Linked DNA regions of Agarilytica rhodophyticola. The protein of the gene in region 1 binds, or shares a complex with, the protein of each later gene. Links are inferred from orthologs where the notes say so. Each region holds a gene or a part of one and is shown in the gene's direction. Other genes may lie near its edges. The genes, in order: BVC89_RS17835 and cheY.

Region 1 (8,652 bases):
TTAATAGCGAGATTGACGACTTTGCATTAGAGCAATGTCTAAACAAATACCGCCAGTACCAGTTTCTAGATGCTCCTATTCAGGCATCTGGACGACTAACACGTTTGGTTGGGCTAACTTTGGAGGCAGTAGGTCTGAATGTTTCTGTGGGACAACAGTGCCATGTGCATTTGAGCAACGGAAATAAACTCGAAGCTGAAGTTGTTGGGTTTCATAACTCAATTACCTATTTAATGCCGGTACAAAAAATCGAAGGCTTACAACCAGGTGCTAAAGTTGTTCCACTCGGTGATCACAAAAAAGTCTCACTTGGCAATCATCTGATTGGTCGTGTATTAAATGGACTCGGTCAAGCACTTGATAATCTTGGGCCAATCAGTAACAGTCGCCAAATAGAATTAAACACCAACGTTATTAATCCCCTTAGTCGTCATCCTATTTGCGAGCCCCTCGATGTGGGTATCCGTGCTATTAACAGTCTATTAACTATCGGTAAGGGACAACGCATCGGCTTGTTCGCTGGTAGTGGTGTAGGTAAAAGTGTTTTGCTTGGTATGATGACCCGCTTTACTCAAGCAGATGTCGTGGTAGTAGGGCTAATTGGTGAACGAGGTAGAGAAGTTCGTGAGTTTATTGAACATATACTCGGTGAAGACGGTTTGCAGAGGGCTGCTGTGGTCGCAGCTCCTGCCGATGAAGCACCGCTTATGCGTTTGCGTGCGGCCCAACTGGCAACACGTATTGCCGAACATTATCGGGATCAGGGGAAGAGTGTTCTTCTGTTAATGGATTCCCTCACACGTTTTGCTCAGGCCCAACGCGAAATCTCATTGGCTATAGGTGAGCCTCCTGCAACTAAAGGTTATCCGCCTTCGGTGTTTTCAAAAATACCAGAGTTGGTTGAACGTGCTGGTAATGCCAGTCAAGGCGGTGGCTCTATTACCGCATTTTATACGGTACTTACCGAAGGTGACGATTTGCAAGATCCTATAGCAGACTCTGCAAGAGCCATTCTAGATGGTCATATTGTGCTATCACGAGCATTGGCTGAACAAGGTATTTACCCTGCTATCGATGTTGAGGCTTCGGTTAGTCGGGTTATGCCCAATATTGTTGAGCAAGGAAATATTACTATGGCGCAAAAGTTTAAACAAAGTCTTGCTCTATATAGGGCAAACCAAGATTTAATTACGATTGGCGCCTACAAAGCGGGCAGTAATCCTGAGATAGATTTTGCTATAGAGCGTTTTCCCCATTTACAAAAGTTTATTGCTCAAAAAATTGGCGAGGTATGTTCCTTGTCAGACAGTCGAACTATGCTATCTGGAGTGCTAGAACCCATTCGTACATCGAGTAATAGCAAGAAGACAACTTCTGGCGCTAGTCTGAAATGACACGCTCAGCTCGACTTGCGGTGGTTATCGATATGGCTCGCAAAAACGAGGAGCAAGCAGCAAAAAAATTGGAGCAATGTCGACAATCTTATCAAGCACATCACCAGCGCTTAGAAGAATTAAATAATTACTACCATGACTATGACATGCGTTTTAAGCAGAATATTCAGGGTGTTCGTGCAAATGATTTTGCTGCCAAGCGTTTTTTTTTAGGACAGTTATCTACACTAATTGACCAGCAAAAAAATACCCTTAATCAAGTAGAAATAACTTTAGAAAAGGCCCGCCAGGAATGGCAGCAGTGCCACTTAAAGTCTGAAAACTTGCAGCGTTTTGTTGCAGATCTTAAACGCTGTGAAGTGCAAATCGCCGATAAAATAGAGCAGTACAAAATTGATGAGTGGGTAACACAAAACTATAAGCCAAGATGAACCACTTAGCTGTAGAGTTAATCATACAGGAGTGATGAAACTAAATTGCAGTTTTCTCTTGACACCTGAATCTTTGTGTTTGCGCGTAAAACTCTATGATTTGTAGGGTTTTTTTAATGCTCTTTGGTTATTTTCGACGATTCCTTCCACTCAATAAAATCTAATGTTTTTTTTTATTTGTGCTCACTTGCAATTTCCACATTTAAATAAAGCCTTTTCGTAGCAAGTTTTCAAACTAAGTCTAGACTTAGGTGAGAAGTATCCAGATTCAAAGTATTGAGGAGAACTAAGTGGCTTCAGAAGTTAACTTTCAATTACCTGAAAATTTAACCATCGCCAGTGTGCAGGGTTTACATGAACAATTAGAGGCGCTTGTCGATCAGCAAGATCATGACAAAATAATCGTTCAAGCTAACAATGTGCAACGAGCGGATACTGCTGGTTTACAATTACTTTTGGCCTTCGTCAATTCGACAAAAGATCGCCAAATTAAATTGGATTGGAACCAGCCTTCTGAAAAATTCGTCAGTGCTGCACATCTGCTTGGACTGGAAGGTGCTTTGGGCATTCACTAATTATACCTTTGTAAACATCACATAATTTATCGGAGACATATTCATGGCAAAGATTCTAGCCGTTGACGACTCAGCATCAATGCGCCAAATGGTAGGGTTTACCCTTAAAAGTGCTGGCCACGATGTTCATGAGGCAGGGGACGGGGTTGAGGCATTGAAGGTTGCTAAAAATCAAACGGGTTTTGATTTGGTAATCTCAGATATCAATATGCCGAATATGGATGGTATTTCTCTTATTAAGGAGCTGCGCAAGTTACCACCATTTAAGTTCACTCCAATTTTAATGTTAACAACCGAATCGAGCGCCGACAAAAAGAGTGAAGGTAAATCCGCAGGTGCTACCGGATGGATAGTGAAGCCATTCAACCCTGACCAGTTGATTGCGACTATAAATAAAGTCTTGTAGTAACAACTTTTTCATTTATTTTTAGAGAACCTTATGGCTATCGATTTATCCCAATTCCATCAAGTATTCTTCGAAGAAAGCTTTGAGAATGTCGATATCATGGAAACCTCACTGATGGAGTTGGATCTGGATGAGGTGGACAGTGAGACAATTAACGCAATATTCCGTGCGGCCCATTCAATAAAGGGTGGCAGTGCTACCTTCGGTTTTAGTGCCATTGCCAGTTTTACTCATATCTTAGAAACGTTGCTTGATCAGATTCGAGGTGGCGAGAGAGAGTTGACGGGTGATGATGTCGACTTATTTCTGAAGTCGGTAGATTGTCTACGGGAAATGCTGGATTTGTTGAAAACTGGTGAGGACTCTGAAACAGAACTATCGCGTGAAGTTTCAGCGAAATTCTCAGCAAAGCTCGAGGGTAATGTCGTCGAAGCTGAGGCTCCAGCGACTGATTCCGGCGATGCAGAATCAGCCGCTGAGAGCGCACCGGCTGAAATACCTTGCTGGCATATTTTGTTTCGTCCTGGTAGAGATGTGCTTAAAACGGGTAATGATTCCCTACGCTTAATTAATGAGTTAAATGAGCTAGGTGAGATGAAATGCTCTGCTAAAACAGATGAGCTTCCTTTGCTCGATAAGTTAGAACCTGAAGCAAGCTATTTATACTGGGAAATAGAGTTATCAACAGACGCTGAACTTAGCCAGATAGAAGAAATATTTGCCTGGGTAATCGATGAATCAGAAGTTGTTATAAAAGCCTCTTCGCCTGGTGCTATGGAAGAAAGTACAGAGGTGCAAGCAGTTAGCGAAAATGCAACTAAAGAGCCTGAGCAAAATAGTAATGACGATGATATTGAAACTTTCTGGTCAATTGATTTTGTTCCTGGAGTTGAAATTTTAAGAACAGGTAATGATCCCTTAAAGATTTTTCAGGCACTAACAGAAATCGGTAAAATAAAATCCATTACCGCAAGCTCCCAATTTCCCGAGTTTAGTTCCATTGATCCCGAGTTGTGTTATCTAAGGTGGATAGTTCTACTCGATGCTAAAGATGATGATAAAGAGAAAATAGAAAAAGCATTTGAGTGGGTCAAAGATGATTCAGAGTTAGAAGTAAAATCTGTTTCAGGTCTATTTACTGAGGAATTGCAAAAAACCTCGGAACAGGAAACGACCACTGAAGCGGCTGCAAATACAGCGACCACAAAAGCTGCCGCAGCCAAGCCTAAAACTGCGCAAAAACCGAAGGCTCCTGCTAAAAAAGCTAATGCGGAATCATCCTCGATTAGAGTGGGTATCGATAAGGTAGATAATCTAATTAATATGGTTGGTGAGCTGGTTATTACCCAGTCTATGTTAGGTCAGTTAGGTTCTGACTTTGATCTTGAACGCTTACCTAAATTGTTGGAAGGTCTTGGCCAGCTAGAGCAAAATACTAGAGAATTGCAAGAAAGTGTTATGCGCATAAGGATGTTGCCCATTAGCTTTGTCTTTAGTCGCTTTCCGAGAATGGTGAGAGATTTGAGCCAATCTCTAAATAAAGATTTGAACCTAGAGATTTTAGGTGATCAAACAGAGCTGGATAAAACAGTACTAGAAAAAATTGGTGATCCTCTGGTTCACTTAGTGCGAAACGCAGTTGATCATGGTGTCGAAACGCCAGAGGAAAGACGGCAAAAAGGCAAACCTGAACAAGGTAATGTCACACTAAATGCGTATCACCAAGGTGGCAACGTAGTGATTGAAGTTGTCGATGATGGTAAAGGTTTAGATCCAGAATCTCTGAAACAAAAAGCGATTGAAAAAGAAGTTATCACGGCATCAGAGGCAGAATCCTTAACTAATGAGCAGGCTTTTGACTTAATTTTTCAGCCTGGATTTTCCACCGCCAAGCAAATTAGTGATGTCTCTGGACGCGGCGTCGGCATGGATGTGGTAAAAAGAAATATTCAAGCACTAAATGGCGCCATTGATATTACCTCTGAAGTGAATCAAGGCTCTACCATTACTATTCGTTTACCTCTAACTTTGGCTATATTGGATGGCCAGCTAGTGAGAGTCGGTAAAGAAACATATATTTTCCCCATTGTGTCCATTGTCGAATCTCTCCAATGTAAATCAGAATATATCAACAAAGTTGCTGGTGGCAGTGATGTATTCAGGTTACGTGATGAATATGTTCCTATTTTACAACTCGCTAAAGTATTTAATATTGAAGTCGATAATTACGATTTAGAAGGCTCCCTAATGGTTGTGGTCGAATCAGAGGGGGATAAGGTTGGTATTATCGTAGATGAATTACTAGCGCAACAGCAAGTGGTCATTAAAAGCCTTGAACATAATTATCAACGAGTGGAAGGTATTTCAGGAGCAACAATTCTTGGCGATGGTACGGTCGCACTTATTGTAGATATTCCCGGTATTGCCCGCTTAGCTGAAGAGAGTAGTTTATTAATTAACGCCGCCACACAGGCCAATGTTTCTAACCAAAACCATCTTATACAGTAAGTGGGTTTGTAGAGGTTTTTATGCAGATACAAAATGACAACTCATCCGCCAGCGATTCTGTACGCAGTATAAACTCACATACGGGTATGGAATTTGAGTCAGATGAAACAGATCAGTTTTTAACTTTCATCGTTGCTGGTGAAGAGTATGGAGTCGATATTTTATGTGTTCAAGAGATTAGAGGCTGGGAGTCCGCAACCCCAATTCCTAATGCACCTGCTCATATAAAAGGCGTAATTAATCTGCGTGGTACGATTGTTCCTATTATTGATCTACGACAATGCTTTGGTATGGAAAGTATTGAGTACACGCCGATTACAGTGGTAATTGTGCTGAAAGTTTCTACTGATCAAGGTGAGCGAGTGATGGGTATCGTCGTTGACGCCGTTTCCGATGTATATTCGCTTGCAGAAAAAGATATGAGGACAGCACCGGATATTGGTAATTCACTAAATACGGAATTTATTAAAGGGTTAGTCAATGTGGATGAGAAAATGGTGATTTTGCTGGATATAGATCGACTGCTTTCCATGGACGAAATTCCTAATATGACAGCTATTAGTCAACAAATTGAAAATGCTGAACAATAATTTGATGGTGCCATAAGTATGTTTAACAAACTAAAAGAATCAATGAGTGGAAACTCTCAAGAGTGCAAAGAACTTGCAGCTAAAATGGAGGCGGTCAACAATACACAGGCTGTTATTGAATTCGATACTTCCGGCAATATCTTGCACGCCAACAACAATTTTTTAAACACCATGGGATATCGTTTAGATGAAGTGCAAGGTAAACATCACAGCATATTTATCGACGATAAAACACGTAATAGCCCGGAATATCAAAATTTTTGGCAGCGTTTGGCGAGCGGTGAATGCTTCGTTTCCGAATTTCGACGCCTTGGTAAAAACAACAAAGAAGTTTGGATTAAGGCATCCTATAATCCTTTGCGGGACGAAACAGGCCGGCCTTATAAAGTTGTTAAATTTGCTACTGATATTACTGATGCTAAACGCTTGGCGGATAAAGCTAAGGCATTAGAACTATGCCAGGCGAATGTTATGCTGGCAGATAACGATTGCAACATTGTCTATATGAATGAGACAGTGACAGAAATGTTGAAGAAAAATGAATCTTCTTTGCGCAAGGAATTGCCGAATTTTAATGTTAAATCATTGATAGGTACTTGTGTTGATGATTTTCATCAACGGCCCGAGCACCAACGCGGAATGTTACGAAATTTGCGAGAGCCGTATAAAACAGACCTTGAATTAGGAAGTCTAACTTTTGGTCTTATTGCCACTCCCTGGACAGACGCAAATGGTGAGCGTATTGGTACCTTAGTTGAATGGGAAGATAAAACCGAACGGGTCAACCGTGAGAAGAAAGAACGAGAAGTCGCGCAGGAGAATTTACGTATTCGCCAGGCCTTAGATGTTTGCGATACCTCAGTCATGCTTGCTAACGAAGACATGACAATTACTTATATGAATAGTGCGGTTAGAGAAATGATGCGTAACCGTGAGAATGAAATTCGGGAGCAATTGCCTAATTTCAACAGTAGCCAACTACTGGGGACTAATGTAGATATTTTCCATAAAAACCCTTCTCACCAACGTAACCTTCTTAAAAGCTTAACCAAGAGTTATCGCGCTGACTTACCACTGTCAGGACTAACTTTTGGTTTAATCGCAACGCCACTGCATGACGAGGACGGTAAATTTATTGGCACTGTTGTTGAATGGAACGATAAGACGGAAGCGTTAGCACAGCAAAAAGAAGAACGACGTTTGGCTGCTGAAAATGAGCGTGTCAAACAAGCGCTCGATAATGTAACCGCTAACGTTATGATTGCCGATGAAGATGCGCATATTATTTATATGAATAAAGCTGTCCAAGGTATGATGCAAAGGGCAGAGTCTGATATCAAAAAAGACCTACCTTCATTTGATGTTAGTAAACTTATGGGCGTGAACATTGATGTCTTCCATAAAGATCCCAGCCATCAACGTAACCTATTACGTGATATGCGCGGTGTATTTAACGGTAAAGCTGAAGTAGGTGGACGCACTTTTACCGTGATTGCCAACCCTGTTTATCAAGATAATGAACGTGTGGGAACGGTGGTTGAATGGAATGATAGAACTGCAGAAATGGCGATGGAGAGAGAGATTGATAGTGTTATAGCCGCTGCCAGTGAAGGTAGTTTTTCGCAACATATTTCAATGGATGGTAAAGAAGGCTTTTTCCATAATCTTAGTAAAGGCATTAATAATCTTGTGAGTACAATGGAAATTGCCCTCAATGATATTGTTAGGATGCTTGGATCCATAGCTAAGGGTAACCTTAATGAGCGTATTACCCGTGACTATCAGGGCTCATTTGGGCAACTGAAAAATGATGCCAATGCTACGGCAGAAAAACTAACAGAGGTTATTGCCAATATTCGCATGTCAGCCGACTCTATAGGCTTATCCGCCGATGAAATCGCACAAGGTAATGCTGATTTAAGTCATAGGACAGAGTCACAAGCTTCGTCATTAGAAGAGACAGCAGCGAGTATGGAAGAAATGACCGCTGCTGTTAAACAAAGTGCCGAAAATGCTGAGAAAGCTAACGCCATGACGGTGGATGCACAAATGTTAGCGAGAGACGGAGGCGGTGTTGTAGAAAATGCAGTGTCGGCAATGGAAGAGATAAATAAATCGAGTAAGAAAATTAGCGACATCATTAGTGTGATTGATGAAATTGCTTTCCAAACGAATCTATTAGCACTTAACGCCGCAGTGGAAGCAGCAAGAGCTGGTGAGCAGGGTCGAGGATTCGCAGTTGTGGCCGGAGAGGTACGGAACCTAGCGCAACGTTCGGCCGGTGCAGCAAAAGAAATTAAAGACTTGATTCGAGATAGTGTTTCCAAAGTAGAAGATGGTACTTCCTTGGTCAACCATTCAGGGGAAGTACTTGCAAAAATTGTTACTTCTGTTGATGAAGTGACTGTGATGATGCAAGAAATCGCCGGCGCAGCAAAAGAACAATCCGCAGGTATCGAACAGGTGAATACGGCAATAACCCAGATGGACGAAATGACACAGCAAAATGCGGCCCTGGTTGAGGAGGCATCTGCAGCCGGTCAGGCAATGTCGGATCAAGCACGCTCTATGAAGAGTGTTGTTGAGTTTTTCAGTCACGGTGATTCGCTCGGCGGAGGTGGTGGTGCTCCTGCGGCAGCTCCAGTGGCCTCTGCTCCAGCTTCGTTCTCTAAAACGCCGTCGCGGCCTGCAGCAAGCAGTTCATCAACCAGTCATTCTAGTGGTTCTTCCGGTTCTCATGATGAGTGG
Region 2 (8,340 bases), 1.5 Mb from region 1 along the record:
ATGTAGTTGAGGCGTATTAATGACAGGGTATACAGCTGAAAACTTAATGGTATACGAGCAGACCAAAAGCAGGTCGTCGAATATCCAGGTTGAGGAGTATGCGCCACTGGTAAAACGTATTGCCCACCACATGATGGCTCGAATGCCTTCGTCGGTACAAGTGGATGATTTAATACAAGCTGGAATGATTGGCTTAATTGAAGCGTCACAGAAGTATGATGGTAGTAAGGGCGCCAGTTTTGAGACCTACGCAGGTATTCGTATTCGCGGTGCGATTGTGGATGAGATGAGGCGAGGGGACTGGGCGCCGCGCTCTGTGCATCGTAACAGTCGACGCGTTGCAGACGCCATTAATTCAATTGAAAAGCGAACGGGACGTGATGCTAGTGATACTGAAATTGCCGAAGAAATGCATGTCTCTTTAGACGAGTACTATGAAATAGCCAAAGATAGCGTGTCTACGCGTTTGTTTAGCTTTGACGAAGCCTATGAAGAGGATGAAAGTAAAATCCTGCACTCTGACAATGAAGCCCTTGACGGTCCCTCAGAAAAGGTTCATCAGCGAGCTATGCGAGAAGCGCTAGTGATGGCGATAGATGGGCTGCCCGAGCGAGAAAAGCTGGTATTGTCTTTATACTACGAACAAGAGCTAAATTTGAAAGAAATAGGCATGGTGCTTGAAGTTTCAGAATCTCGTATTAGTCAGATACACAGCCAAGCTGCGGCTCGTCTACGGGCGAGACTAAAAGACTGGATATCATAGCATCATCACACATCAGCATATCTCCCTTCAAGGTATTTAACTGCATTAAAACCCTTTCCCAAAATTTTAAATATTACGCCAATGATGTGCAAACTTTTGGGGTAATAAGAAGTTGAGAGATGTTTATATAGGAACTAAAAGTCATTTCCAAATTAAAAAACTGGATGACTGGCTACAAGCAGCTAGACTTGATATGAGGAACAGCGTTGAACTGCAAATCAATGTCTGCTAAGCCGTTGGTTTTTTGTAAAGGGATCTGGCCTATACGAGCAGTCATTTATTGTAGAACTGTTCGACAAAATCCTGGTAGCAGAAATTTGGAGGTTGTGTTGGATAAAAATATGAAAATTCTCATTGTTGATGACTTTTCGACAATGCGTCGCATCATCAAAAACTTGTTGCGAGACCTTGGCTTTACTAATACTCAGGAAGCAGATGATGGCTCAACTGCTTTGCCTATGTTGCGGGGTGGAGATTTCGATTTTCTAGTCACCGACTGGAATATGCCTGGCATGACCGGGATAGAATTGCTCAAAGAGGTACGAGCTGACGGCAAGCTCGTGTCGTTGCCTGTGCTTATGGTAACAGCGGAAGCCAAACGTGACCAAATTATTGAGGCGGCACAAGCTGGGGTAAATGGGTATGTTGTGAAACCTTTTACTGCTCAGGTGTTGAAAGAGAAAATCGACAAGATTTTTGAACGAGTCGATGGTTAACAACTACTACATATAGGTTGCTTAATGGAAAACACTGAACCATTGCAAGATGATCAGCAGTTTGTAGCTAGTCTTCAAGATTGTGCAAATCAGCTGGTTGAAAAGCTACAAGCAGATAATTACGACGAGGCTTCGGAGCTGATTCACAACCTCGTTGAAGCACGTAACAGCCATATTTTTCGCTCAGTCGGACAGCTTACACGAGGCTTACACGACGCTATCGTAAACTTTCATGTCGACTCCGAACTTGATCAGCCATCGGGTTCAGGCAGCGATGTTGAAATTAGCGATGCATCTGACCGCTTACAGTACGTGATGAACTTAACTCAAGATGCTGCCGATAAAACCATGGATAAGGTAGAAGCTGCTGCTCCTATTGCAATGAACCTAGGTGAGGAGTCGGCAAAATTAAAAGAAGAGTGGAAGCGTTTAAAGCGTCGCGAAATAGATAAAGATGAATTTAAGGTATTGTACGACCGCATCGATGGATTTCTAGATAAGATGGGAGATGGTACCGAAGAACTTAATAAACATTTACAAGACATTATTCTTGAGCAAGGCTTTCAGGATTTGACAGGTCAGGTATTGAAAAAAGTTATTGGCCTGGTAAGTGATGTTGAAAAAGAGCTTGTTAACCTGATGAGAATTGCATGCCAGGTAGAAGAAGTGACGGGCCTTGCTGATAACGAAAAGCTAGAGCCAGAAAATGTGCACAGTCGAGCTGCTGGCGAGGGGGTTGGGCCGCAAATTCATGCGGATAAGTTGTCGGACGTTGCGTCCAGCCAAGATGAAGTTGATGATTTGCTTTCTAGTTTAGGGTTTTGAGGAGCGCTGAATGAGTTTTGGCGATGATGAAGAGATCCTTCAAGACTTCTTAGTTGAAGCGGGGGAAATAATCGAGTTGCTTTCCGAGCAACTTGTCGATCTTGAACAACGACCAGATGATATCGATCTACTTAACGCAATATTTCGCGGGTTTCACACAGTTAAAGGTGGTGCAGGATTTTTGCAGTTGAACGCGATGGTAGACTGTTGTCATATCACAGAAAACCTATTCGATATTTTACGCAATGGCAAACGGGCGGTAACACCAGAATTAATGGATGTGGTGTTACAAGCGCTGGATACGGTAACGAACCAATTCTCACAGATTACCAATCGTGAAGAACCTTCACCAGCAGACCCGGCATTGATTAAGCAGTTAGAGCGTCTAGTATCCTTAGAAGATCTCAATGGTGATGACGGTGGCGGTGACGAGGAATCTGCGCCACCTGCTCCTGAGGCAGGCTCGCAAGCAGAGCCTGCTAGTGATGATAAAATTAATATCACTGATGATGAATTCGAAGAATATCTCGATGCTATCGATGAAAAAGAAGGAGCAAATGCGCAAGCCAGCTCGCAAACGGCCGATTCTGATAACGACGATATTTCAGAAGATGAGTTCGAGGCTCTACTCGATAAATTACACGGCAGTGGCAGCCCAGGTGCCTCTCAAGCGGATAAACCTGCTACCTCATCATCTGCTGATGGTAATAAAGATATTACTGAAGATGAATTTGAAGATTTACTTGATAAGTTACATGGCAGCGGTAAAGCGCCTTCTGCACCCTCTGCGAGTGAAACTGAAAGTGCGCCTTCTGCTGATAATAATGGTGCTGGTAAGCAATCTGGCGACGATAACCTTATTACAGACTCCGAATTCGAAGACTTATTAGATCAGCTACATGGTAAAGGCAAAGGCCCTGAAACTGCTGCTAAGCCTAAACCTGCGGCCAAATCAAAGCCCGATGCTGCTGCTAAGAAAGATAAAATAGTTGCAGCGCCCCCTAAGGCTGCCAAACCTCCTGAGCCCGCGGCCAAGCCTGAACCACCCAAGCGGGAGCCAGCTGGAGGCGGGCAAAATAATGCAGCGCCAGCAGAAACGACCGTTAGGGTCGATACCCAGCGCCTAGACGATATTATGAATATGGTCGGTGAGTTAGTATTGGTGCGTAATCGACTTGTTCGACTAGGACTTGAGAGTCCTGATGAACCAATGCAAAAAGCGGTTGCCAACTTAGATGTGGTCACTGGAGATCTACAATCGGCCGTCATGAAAACACGTATGCAGCCGATCAAAAAAGTCTTTGGACGCTTTCCGAGAGTTGTAAGAGACTTGGCCCGTAATCTTAAAAAAGAAATTAGTTTAGAGTTGCAAGGTGAAGAAACGGATCTGGATAAAAACCTCGTTGAGGCATTGGCAGATCCTCTAGTCCACTTGGTGAGAAACTCTGTGGATCACGGTATTGAGTTACCTACTATCCGGGAAGAAAAAGGCAAGCCGCGAGAAGGTAAAGTGGTGCTTGCTGCAGAACAAGAAGGTGACCATATCTTACTATCGATTACCGACGACGGTGCAGGTATGGATCCGGATGCATTGCGCAATAAAGCTGTAGAAAAAGGTGTTTTAGATTCGGATGCCGCCGCTCGTCTGACAGATGTAGAGGCCTATAATTTAATTTTTGCTCCAGGCTTTTCTACCAAAACTGAAATTTCCGATGTCTCCGGTCGCGGTGTTGGCATGGACGTTGTGAAAACTAAAATTACCCAGCTTAATGGCTCAATTGAGATTAGTTCTAAAATAGGTGAGGGCACACGCTTTGTTATTAAAGTGCCACTGACATTGGCAATTATGCCCACCTTAATGATTCAGCTTGGGAATCAAACATTTGCGTTACCCTTGGTGAGTGTCAACGAAATTTTTAATATGGATCTGGCGAAAAGTAATATTGTCGATGGGCAAGAATGTATCACCATTCGTGAGAAGGCCATCCCCATGTTTTACTTGAAAAATTGGTTGGTGAAAAATAATTTCATACAGCAAGTTGAGGATATGGAAGGACATGTTGTTATTGTTTCGGTTGGAACTCAACGAGTAGGTTTTGTCGTCGACCAGCTTATTGGTCAAGAAGAAGTTGTGATTAAACCTCTTGGACGTATGTTGCAGGGAACTCCTGGAATGGCCGGAGCAACCATTACTGGAGACGGTACCATAGCACTTATTTTGGATGTACCAAGTATGTTAAAAGAATATGTTGGCAGTGCCGCTTAAGGCTTGTTAATAGGTTCTAAGTAGATAGGTAGTAATCATATAGATAAACTCCTTAACTGTTAAACCTAGGAGAAATGGTGCCATACAGTGTTTTAGTCGTCGATGACTCTCATTTTTTTCAAATGAGATTGAAAGATATTATCAATGAGCACAAAGATCTGAACGTGGTTGGTGTTGCCACTAACGGACAAGAAGCGATTGATATGACGGCAAAGCTAAAACCTGATGTAATATCGATGGACTACGAAATGCCTTTTTTAGACGGCATATCTGCGGTTAAAGCTATTATGGCAGAAATACCGACACCGATAATTATGTTTTCCTCAATGACTTACGAAGGTGCTAAAATTACTCTCGACGCTCTAGATGCTGGTGCCGTTGACTTTATGAATAAAAATTTTGCTGAAGTGTCATCAAACTCGGCAATTTTTAAGAAAAAATTTCACGAAAAGCTCATTGTTTTTGCGCAAAGAGGGTATAAAAAATCCCCTAGTCGTTCGTCTTCTTTTATTACTGCTCCAAGAACACCGCCTCTTGTTGATACCTCCACACGATCTATTGTAAGAAATGATAGCAAGCGTTTAAAAGGTAAAATTAAACTCATAGCAATAGGTGCATCAACAGGAGGGCCGGTAGCAGTAGCTGATATTGTCACAGGCTTAAAAGGTAAGGTTTCAATACCGATTCTTATTATTCAACACATGCCGGAGAATTTTACTCGTGCCTTTGCTGAGCGTCTTGACAGGTCGACTCCACTCACGGTCAAAGAAGCTGAAAATGGCGATATGTTAAAAAAAGGTCATGTATTAGTAGCGCCAGGAGGTAAGCAATTGATGGTCGATCGTTCTGGTAACTCTATTAAAATTGTCGCCGGTGATAATCGTGTTAACTATAAGCCTTGTGTTGATATTACCTTTGCATCTGCGGCAATTGCCTATGGCAGCGCTGTGCTGGGAATTGTGTTGACCGGTATGGGATCTGATGGTTGTGAAGGGGCGCGCTTGTTAAAAGATAAAGGCTCAACTATATGGAGTCAAGATGAAGACAGCTGCGTTGTATACGGAATGCCGGCGGCGGTGGCGAAGTCTAATATTTCCAGTTGCATTTTGCCCTTGAAAGATATTGCCCAGAAAATAGTGGATAGTGTTTAGGAACCTCTGATTAACCTCGTATAGTTTCTGGCTTACAGGCGTTGCCGAGATCAAGGCGCCTCTTGCAGGCAATGTCTAGACCTTGGCAAAAGAGGCAACACAGAGATCGGTAACGCCTGCAAGCCCCGTAGGGCGTGGCTAAAATGTGTTTATGCTGTGTTGGACTTCTTGCTAAGGGCTACGGCCATTAGCGGCGAAGCCCGCCTTGCCTAAACACATTTTAGACTCACGCAGAAATCATTCGTGGTTAATCAGAGGTTCCTTTAACATGTTATTTTTCAATTAAACTTCTATAATAAATGTTAACCCAGCTGACGAATATGCCTTGTCGACATACTCGTCTGTCATCTCTTAACGTACAGCGGAATTAATTTTCGCACGAGAATTTTGTAATTAAGTCGTCTTAATTAACAAAAGGTTCCCTATATTACTTCCTCGCGGGCGGAATATACAACTGTGGATGTGTTGAGTTTTATTGGTGTTATTATTGGTTTTGCTGCACTTCTTGGTGGAAATTTCCTAGAGGGGGGCTCATGGTCTTCCCTGGTAAATGGCCCTGCGGCGATTATTGTTTTTGGCGGGACCCTTGGTGCGGCGATACTACAAACACCTGTTAGCGGTTTAAAACGAGCGTTATCCTTATTTAAATGGATCGTAAAGCCTCCTCATCAAAAGTTTAAGCAAGGCATTAAACATGTTGTGTCATGGGCCATTGCTGCTAGGCGAGATGGCCTATTGGGCTTAGAAAATATTTCAGAGAAGGAAAAGGATCGTTTTTCACGCAAAGGCTTGCAGCTATTAGTTGATGGTAGTGAGCCCGATGTTATTCGCCATGTTATGGAAACCGATCTTATTGTTGCCGAGCAGAGAGATAACGACGCGGTACAATTTTATGAAAGCATGGGAGGCTATGCGCCGACTATTGGTATTATCGGTGCTGTTATGGGTTTAATCCATGTGATGCGTCATTTAGCCGATCCTTCACAGCTTGGACCCGGTATAGCAGTAGCATTTGTTGCCACTATTTACGGTGTTGCTTTAGCTAATCTTTTTTTATTGCCAATAGCTAATAAACTCAGAGCTTGTATTAAACAGCAATCCCAGTATCGTGAGTTAATTATCGAGGGCATTATTGCTATTGCTGATGGTGAAAACCCCAAATCTATCGAAATGAAGTTGAGTGGGTATTTGCATTAGAGGTGCCTATTAATGATTCGCCGCAGCCCAATTGAGACCAAAGTTAATCATGAGCGATGGTTGATATCTTACGCTGATTTTATCACCTTATTATTTGGTTTCTTTGTGGTGATGTATTCTATTTCACAAGTTAATGAAAATAAGTATAAAGTATTGTCGGATACATTAGAGTCTACATTTTCTAATATTGTTGATAGTGGTATAAAAGACACTGACTCAAATGATATTGAAGGCTTTAACAACAATAGTAATTTAGCTGAATTAACCGAATTATCAGAGCGGCTAAAAGAATCACTATCCTCCCTTATTGATGATGATGCGGTAAGTGTTTTTGCCAATGAGGAGTGGGTAGAAATAACATTGAATGCTAATATCCTATTTACTAGTGGCAATGCAGAGTTAGCTAAAGATGCCAAAAAGCTTTTGACATCTGTGGCTGATATATTAGTTCCCTATGACAATGCCATTGCTATTGCCGGTCATACAGATAATTTACCTATAAGTAATACGCGTTTTCAAAATAATTGGGCATTATCATCAGCAAGAGCGGTTTCCGTCGTTAATCTTATGTCTTTTCAGGGGATAAATCCTGAGCGTTTGTCGGCGGTGGGTTACGGCGAGTACCGACCCATCGTAAGTAACGATACTGCCCAGGGCCGTATACAAAATCGTCGTGTGGTATTAAGGGTGGGACGTGATGCCGCAACCACTAATATCTTGCCGTTAGAGCATTATGTTAATGCACAACATGATGATACTGATAAAGGTGGAGCTCAGAAAAAAATCACACTTGAACTACCCTCTGAAAGGCGTGAAAGTGTCACACCTAGACCGCGTCCAACTGCCTCAGAAAATGCTGTTAAACCTGTAAGGTTAAAAGGCGGTGGATTGCTCTTTAGCCGCGACCCTAATCTTCCTCGTAATAATCCTCCTGTAGAATAAAGTCACAATTGGTCTAAGAAATGCTTAACAATTATTGCAATGGAACTTAATAATAGTGGATAGTACTTTTTATTATAAATAAAAACCTTTAAGTTCTTTTTATTTAAAAAACTGCGTAACAGCTTGATATATTAGTTGTTCTGAGGAAAAAGCTTGCCGCTGTTATTATTTTGCCAGATGTCTTTTTTAATCTTTGTCTACAGCAAGTCGCGTAAACGCCGATAACAAGAGAAGAAAAGACATGAAAACAGGTTCTAACTAAGAGTATATGCTTAGTCTTTAAGAGCATATGCACTTAATTAAAATTTTTATTGGTATCCCCAGCTTATCTGGAGTTCTATAATTGAAAGTAGATTCTAAAATGATAGCAAGGCTTTGGGGTGTGAAGGTGGCCCATAGATATAGGTCTAGATGAGGGACGCTATATACTAATGTGGCAGAAATAAAGAGAACACATCAATACCAGACCTTCGGAGGCAA

What was found.
Region 2: the proteins of BVC89_RS17835 (region 1) and cheY are in contact, whole or in part, in a solved structure (PDB 1A0O), measured with the Escherichia coli proteins. The link is inferred for Agarilytica rhodophyticola from one-to-one orthologs.

What each region holds. Positions count from the first base shown.
Region 1 is NZ_CP020038.1:4,250,921-4,259,572, reverse strand. Bases 2,480-5,576 are described here. They hold BVC89_RS17835 (chemotaxis protein CheA), read left to right. Parts: upstream 2,480-2,839; coding sequence 2,840-5,314; downstream 5,315-5,576. Other genes in these bases: BVC89_RS17830 (chemotaxis protein CheW), read left to right, coding at 5,335-5,576; BVC89_RS17840 (response regulator), read left to right, coding at 2,480-2,806. Also shown: flagellar protein export ATPase FliI, read left to right, coding at 1-1,394; flagellar export protein FliJ, read left to right, coding at 1,391-1,825; BVC89_RS17845 (STAS domain-containing protein), read left to right, coding at 2,116-2,400; more of BVC89_RS17840, read left to right, coding at 2,444-2,479; more of BVC89_RS17830, read left to right, coding at 5,577-5,904; BVC89_RS17825 (methyl-accepting chemotaxis protein), read left to right, coding at 5,923-8,652. UniProt on the Escherichia coli protein: Involved in the transmission of sensory signals from the chemoreceptors to the flagellar motors. CheA is autophosphorylated; it can transfer its phosphate group to either CheB or CheY.
Region 2 is NZ_CP020038.1:2,764,962-2,773,301, forward strand. Bases 1-2,785 are described here. They hold cheY (chemotaxis response regulator CheY), read left to right. Parts: upstream 1-1,092; coding sequence 1,093-1,479; downstream 1,480-2,785. Other genes in these bases: BVC89_RS11755 (MinD/ParA family ATP-binding protein), read left to right, coding at 1-6; BVC89_RS11760 (RNA polymerase sigma factor FliA), read left to right, coding at 47-763; BVC89_RS11770 (protein phosphatase CheZ), read left to right, coding at 1,504-2,304; BVC89_RS11775 (chemotaxis protein CheA), read left to right, coding at 2,315-2,785. Outside these bases: more of BVC89_RS11775, read left to right, coding at 2,786-4,570; BVC89_RS11780 (protein-glutamate methylesterase/protein-glutamine glutaminase), read left to right, coding at 4,648-5,721; BVC89_RS11785 (flagellar motor protein), read left to right, coding at 6,178-6,918; BVC89_RS11790 (flagellar motor protein MotB), read left to right, coding at 6,931-7,860. UniProt on the Escherichia coli protein: Involved in the transmission of sensory signals from the chemoreceptors to the flagellar motors.